Regions from separate parts of the Afipia massiliensis genome, predicted to be linked through region 2. Evidence: predicted binding sites of a transcription regulator. Region 2 holds the regulator's gene; each other region holds the start of a gene.
What was found. Region 2 encodes LexA, which represses DNA repair genes until DNA is damaged. Its sites were predicted from a motif close to TGTTCNNNNTGTGTTCNG; they were not measured.
Positions count from the first base shown of each region.

Region 1: a site for LexA is predicted at 1,145-1,162, ahead of YH63_RS07595 (YifB family Mg chelatase-like AAA ATPase). Genes of this name have one in related genera too.
Region 3: a site for LexA is predicted at 1,313-1,330, ahead of YH63_RS02550 (PA0069 family radical SAM protein). Genes of this name have one in related genera too.

Region 1 is NZ_LBIA02000001.1:1,605,401-1,607,670, reverse strand. It holds gene YH63_RS07600 (DUF3800 domain-containing protein) at 13-879, opposite strand; gene YH63_RS07595 (YifB family Mg chelatase-like AAA ATPase) at 1,210-2,270, shown strand, end outside.
Region 2 is NZ_LBIA02000001.1:4,029,762-4,032,031, reverse strand. It holds gene YH63_RS19410 (ComEC/Rec2 family competence protein) at 1-497, shown strand, start outside; gene lexA (transcriptional repressor LexA) at 649-1,356, opposite strand; gene YH63_RS19400 (molybdopterin molybdotransferase MoeA) at 1,551-2,270, opposite strand, start outside.
Region 3 is NZ_LBIA02000001.1:567,960-570,229, forward strand. It holds gene YH63_RS02545 (ribonuclease HII) at 1-58, opposite strand, end outside; gene YH63_RS02550 (PA0069 family radical SAM protein) at 131-1,291, opposite strand; gene YH63_RS02555 (glycosyl transferase) at 1,532-2,104, shown strand; gene YH63_RS02560 (bifunctional helix-turn-helix transcriptional regulator/GNAT family N-acetyltransferase) at 2,193-2,270, shown strand, end outside.

The sequences.
Region 1 (2,270 bases), 2.4 Mb from region 2:
GGCCCGCCGCCTTCACTTGATCGGGTAGCCATAGAATCTGAATAGCTGTTCTTGGTCTGAGGTCAGTTTCGCCTTGTGCCAAACTGGAAGAAGTGTGACGCCATAGTCAGCATGCCGACCGTTTTCGGTCGGGATTACGGGCTTCAACATCTTCGCAAAGGCCGGGTCCCACGTGGAAACCGATAGCGTATTCGCTCCCTGATAAAACGAACTCGCGACGGCGTCGGCTAGCTGCACACCGGCGTTTTTCGCGTGCGCTATAATCCTATTGCTCGCCGGATGTAACACCTTCCATTTTATCGTGCGCTTGTTAAGCAACGTAGAGTTAGAGCGCGCCTGCTCTTTGAGCAAATCATGGTACGCGGCCGTTTGGCCGTATCGCATACCCCCTCGCTCGCTGAACACGACTTGCAGATGCTTTGCGCTCCCATAAGTCTTCAGCGCATCAGCCTCAACGAAATCGGTCACGCGCTCCAGCAGTAGCCTGATGCACCAATTATAGAACCACTCTTGGTTAAACGGTCGGGCCGCTTGAACACGCTCATTTTGATGGCGCAACATGTTCTTCTTATTAGAAAGCAACGCGAAGCATCTAAGAGGGAGCTTAGCGAGATGATCGCACAACAGCGCTTTTCGTGCTGCGTTTAAGCCTCGGAAGTGGAGATCGGGTCTTTGCGTTGCATTTATGAGTTGCCGTATTTCTTGAACCCAGGAGACAGTATCTCGTTCACGTTCTTGTCTGACGAGTACAGCTCCAATCGACAGCCATTCACTTGCGCCGTTGGCATCCATTGGCTGGATTCTCGCCAAGCCGGGATCACCAGCTTCATCTACATACAGAACGTAGCGAATGTCCGGCTTTTCGAACGCCAAGCTCATTGTTTGTGGCTCAATGGAGTGACCTCAAAGTTTCTAAAAATAATGGGCGCACGCGATTTCGCCCTCGCAGGCTAGCGGTGCTTACGACACTCGCCCTACCGGCTGGGGACCGGAGGGCGGTTTGCCGAATAACCCAAAGTGCAATTTGACTACAGGGATTGGACCCAGACGCTACAGGCGCATCCACCAATGCTGCAAGAAAGTCCTTCAAGAACTGTAATGATGGTGCTTCCGCCCAGCTGCCGGAGATTCGTTGGTGATTCTCTGTTCCCTAAATGTTCTTGCGCTGGCAAAAGTTCCTGCTAGGGTTGCAGCGGGGGCGAGGGAGCAATGGTTCAGCGCGTATCCACGGTGGCGTTTGAAGGCATCGAAGCCCGCGCGGTGGACGTGCAGGTTCAGGTCGCGCCGGGACTGCCCGCATTCTCCATCGTCGGCCTGCCCGATAAAGCCGTTTCCGAAGCACGCGAGCGGGTGCGCTCCGCCCTGATTGCCTCTGGTTTGGCGCTGCCCGCCCGGCGAATCACCGTCAATCTCGCGCCCGCCGACCTGCCCAAAGAAGGCAGTCATTACGATCTCCCCATCGCGCTCGGACTGATGGCCGCCATCGGCGCAATCCCGCCCGATGCACTGAACGGTTTTACGGTGCTGGGCGAACTCGGTCTCGATGGTTCGATCGCGCCGGTCGCCGGCGTCCTTCCCGCAGCCATCGGCGCCAATGCACGCGACGAAGGACTGATCTGTCCCGCGGCCTGTGGTCCCGAAGCAGCATGGGCCAGCCCCGAGATTCAGATCGTCGCCGCGGCATCGCTGATTCAGATCGCCAATCATTTCAAGGGCACGCAGGTTCTGTCGCGGCCCGAACCGAAGATCACCGAACGCCAGATTGCGGCGCTCGACCTGCGCGACATCAAGGGCCAGGAAAGCGCCAAGCGCGCGCTCGAGATTGCCGCTGCCGGCGGACACCATTTGCTGATGATCGGCAGTCCGGGTTCGGGCAAATCCATGCTGGCGGCGCGGCTGCCCTCGATCCTGCCGCCACTGTCGCCTTCCGAACTGCTCGAGATTTCAATGATCGCCTCCGTTGCGGGCGAAATCGAAGGCGGTGCATTAACAGCGCGGCGTCCGTTCCGCGCCCCGCACCACTCCGCCAGCATGGCCGCGCTGACGGGCGGCGGCATGCGCGCCAAGCCCGGCGAGATTTCGCTGGCGCATCACGGCGTGCTGTTCCTCGATGAGCTGCCCGAATTCGATGCGCGCGTGCTGGATTCGCTGCGCCAACCGCTGGAGAACGGCGAAGTCGCGGTGTCGCGCGCCAACCATCGGGTGACTTATCCGGCGCGCTTCATGCTGGTGGCGGCGATGAATCCCTGCCGCTGCGGACATGCCTACGA
Region 2 (2,270 bases):
TCGCGGTGCGGGGGAAGGACGGCAGGCTGCGCCTGATGCGCACCGGAAAGGACGCGTTCCTGTCGCGCGAATGGCTCGCGGCCGATGCCGACATGCGCAAGGCAATCGATGCGTCGCTGACCGACGGTGTCTCGTGCGACACGTCCGGATGCGTGGTGCAGGCGGCGGATGGTTCGACCATTGCGCTGACACTGAAGCCTGACGCATTCGCGGACGATTGCGCGCGGGCCGCGGTCATCGTGACGCTTCGGCAACCGCCCACCGACTGCGCGGCCATGGTGCTGGATCAGGAGATGCTGCGCAGGCGAGGGACGCTGGCCTTGCGCAAAACAGCGGACGGCTACGCGATCACGGCTAACCGGCCGCGCGGCGTGGATCGGCCCTGGTCACCGGCAAATGTTGAAGACGAGTCTGACGTCTCTGCTGTCCGGCTAAACCGTCCGGTCCAGCCGGTCGACGCCACGCCGACGGAAAGTGATCTCCAGCCTGATGATTGATCGCGCTGTCATTCCGGACAGGCTGCGCAGCGGGTTGATCCGGAATCCAGCAGGGTTCGGTGGAAGCAGTTTCTGGATTCCGGGTTCGCTCGCAAGCGCTCGCGCCCCGGAATGGCGCCGGACCATTTTTTCAGTTCGTGCCAAACCGAACTCAATACTTCCGAACGAGCCCGATCAGCTTGCCCTGAATGCGCACGCGATTGGGCGGAAGGATACGGACCTCGTAAGCCGCGTTGGCAGGCTCGAGCGCGATGGACGCACCGCGGCGCCGGAAGCGCTTCAAGGTGGCTTCTTCCTCATCGATCAGCGCCACCACGATGTCGCCGGTGTCGGCGCTCTCGTTGCGCTGGATCAGCACGGTATCGCCGTCGAGAATACCAGCTTCCATCATGGAATCGCCGCGCACTTCGAGGGCGTAGTGTTCGCCGGACCCGAGCATGTCGGGCGGCACGCTGATGGTGTGGCTGCGGGTCTGCAGCGCCTCGATCGGTGTACCTGCCGCGATCCGGCCCATGACCGGTACGGAAACGGGGTAGCTCACATCCTCGTCGGGACCGGCGGAGGTGTTCGCGCGAACCTTTCCGAGGTTGCCTTCGATGACGCTCGGGGTGAAGCCGCGGCGTGCGCCGCCCGGATTGGCGCCGAGTTCGGGAAGCTTGATGACCTCGATGGCGCGGGCCCGGTTGGCGAGCCTGCGGATGAAGCCGCGTTCTTCAAGGGCGGTAATGAGCCGGTGGATGCCGGACTTGGAACGCAGGTCCAGCGCGTCCTTCATTTCGTCGAAGGAGGGCGGAACACCAGCTTCCTTGAGCCGCTCGTTGATGAAGCGCAGAAGCTCGTATTGTTTGCGTGTCAGCATCTGAATTGGTCCCCGATCCCTAGAATCTCGAGTTTTGAGCCGATGCCGCGCCTCTTTAGATCCCACTGAAAGAAGTACGGGAAGGACACTTAAGGGGTGCGAGTCACTCGAAACAAATCATGAACGAACACTATATGTTCCATATGTGTTCCGCAACCCCTTAATTTCTCGTGAACGGCGGGAGGGTTTAGGGATCAGCCGGGAAGCCGGAGGATCGTGCAGGGCGAGCCAGCCGGGGCGGCTGGCGCATGGGGGGCGCGGACGATCAGCGCATCGGACGCGGCCAGATTGGCTACAAGCGAGCTGTCCTGCGCGCCCACGGAGGTTGCGACAGGCAAGCCGTCGCTGCCGGGCGTGAGCCGCGCCCGTAGATAATCCTGCCGCTTGTCGTTGGCAGGCAATTCGCGCCCAAGCACGGCGCGTTCAAGCAGATGATCGACGCTCGTCCGCCCCGAGAGCGCGCGGATCAGCGGCACCAGAAACAGGAAGGCGCAGACATAGGACGACACCGGATTTCCAGGCAGCCCGAGCACGCGCATCGTGTCGAGCCGCCCGTGCATCATCGGTTTGCCGGGGCGCAGCGCGATCTTCCAGAAGGCCATGTCGAAGCCTTCGGCTTTCAGCGCAGCCTGAACGAGATCGTGATCGCCGACCGACGCGCCGCCGGTGGTGACGAGAACGTCCGCGCCGAGGTCGCGTGCGCGGCTGATTCCGTTCGCGGTGGATTCAAGCGTGTCGCACGCGATGCCGAGATCGATGACCTCCGCGCTTTCGCTTCGCACCAGTGCGCTGAGAGAAAACAGATTGCTGTAGACGATCTGGCCGGGGCCGGGCGTCGTGCCCGGCGCGACCAGCTCGTCGCCGGTGGCGAGGATCGCGACCTTCGGGCGGCGGTGCACCGGCAACTGCGGATG
Region 3 (2,270 bases), 3.5 Mb from region 2:
CGCCGCTTCGTTTCGCTTTTTTCGCCTCTTTTGGAACCGCTGGGGACTTCCGAATCATGCGGCGATGCTGCGGGCGCAGCAACCATCCCGCAAGCCGGAATTTTCAGCCGTGCCCGCTATTCAGCGGCGGCTAAAACAGATCCAGTTGCTCGTTGGCACGCTTGGGCCGCGCGAAGTGGGCTGTCGTCAGTTTCGACCGCCGCTTGTTGAGGCCGAGCTTCTCGCAGGCGATCTCGAACCGCCGCCCGATCATCCAGGCCATCGGCCCGGTGCCTTTCATCCGCGTGCCCCACTGCGAGTCGTAATCGCGACCATCGCGCATATCGCGGATCAGCGTGAAGACGTGGCGATACCTGTCCGGGTAATTCGCCATCAGCCATTCGCGGAACAGATCGCGCACTTCGAGCGGCAGCCGCAACAGCACGTAGCTCGCTTCCTTGACGCCGGCATGGGCGGCGGCATCGAGAATGCGCTCGATCTCGGAATCGTTCAGCGCGGGGATCACAGGCGCGACCATCACTGTCGTCGGAATTCCGGCGTCAGCCAGTTGGCGCAGCGCCTCCAGTCGTTTCGGCGGCGTCGCGGCGCGCGGCTCCATGGTGCGCGCGAGTTTCGGGTCCAGCGTCGTCACCGAAATCGCGACCTTGGCGAGATTGCGCTTCGCCATCCGCGCGAGGATGTCGATGTCGCGCGTCACCAGGGCCGACTTGGTGACGATGCCGACGGGATGCGAGGCGCGCTCCAGCACTTCGAGAATGCCGCGCATGATTTTGTGCTCGCGCTCGATCGGCTGATAGGGATCGGTGTTGGTGCCGATCGCGATCATGCGCGGCTCGTATCCCGGCGCGGCCAGTTCCTTTTCCAGCAGTTCCGGCGCGTCCGGCTTGGCGAACAACCGGGATTCGAAATCGAGCCCCGGCGACAGTCCGAGATAGGCGTGGGTCGGACGCGCGAAACAATAGACGCAGCCGTGCTCGCAGCCGCGATACGGATTGATCGAACGGTCGAATCCGATGTCCGGCGAGTCATTCCGGGTGATGACCTTGCGCGCGGTATCGACCGCAACCGTGGTCTTGAACGGCGGCAGCTCTTCGAGGCTCTGCCAGCCGTCGTCGAAGGTGACCCGCGCTTCGGCCTCGAAGCGTCCGCTGGCGTTGGATTGCGCTCCGCGTCCCCTGCTCCGCTGGCGGTCGATCGCGACTTCGATCTCGGGAAACGGAGAAGGAGCACCCGCCGGATCAGAGGGGGGCGTCACCGGCGGGTGCTTGAGGGCATGGGATGCATGGCTCATGGAGAGAACATAGCATCGCACGAGAACAAAACAAGAACTTCAAGGGCGCCTGTCCCCAAATATTTGGGCCGGTCTCGGCAAGTGCGCTATCAGTCCGGCGGGTCATCCAGCGACGGTTCCCGAGCCTGCCTAGCCGTTAATGAATGCCGCAAAAAGCTGCACCTGACGGGCTGTTCTGACTGTGACAAGATGATAACGGTTTCGCATCAATCGTTTGGCGGACACGTATTTCACCCACTCATGATCAGCGTTGTCATCCCCACTGAAGGCGTCGAGCAACCCGTTGTTGCCACCCTCGCGGCCCTGGTGCCCGGTGCGGCGGCCGGCCTCGTGCGGGACGTGGTGCTGGTGGATCGCGCTGCGTCCGAGGCGATCGAGCGGGTCGCCGATATTGCCGGCTGCCATTTCCTGAAGTTCGAGGGCTCACGCGCTGCCGCACTCGCGGCGGGCGCCCAGCAAAGCCGCTCGCCCTGGCTGCTGTTCCTGCTGCCCGGTGCTGTGCTGGATTCGGGATGGATCGACGAAACCACCCAGTTCATTCAGGGCGTTTCCCTGAGCGGCCGCCAGCGCGCCGGTGTCTTCCGCTACGCGCGCTCTCCCTATGAAGACGCCACGGTGCGCGACGGGGTGAAATCGCTGGCGCGGTTCATCTCCGGCCCGTCGCCCGATCAGGGTCTGCTGATTTCCCGCGACCATTACGAGCGGGTCGGCGGCTATGCCCCTGCGGCGCGCCGCGCCGAAGCCAAACTGCTCTCGAAACTAGGCCGAACCGGCCGAGCCGTGCTGCGGACACGGATTTTCGTCGCCGCCTGACATTAGTTGACCCCGTCAACAATAATATTTGACTGCGTCAACAATATCTCGAAAATGCCCGTCTGAACAGGACGAGGCGTCGCTCGCCATGAGCCCACATTCCAAAGCCGAACAGGAAACGCGGATCGACACGATCCGGCGGTTCAACCGCTTCTACACCCGCAAG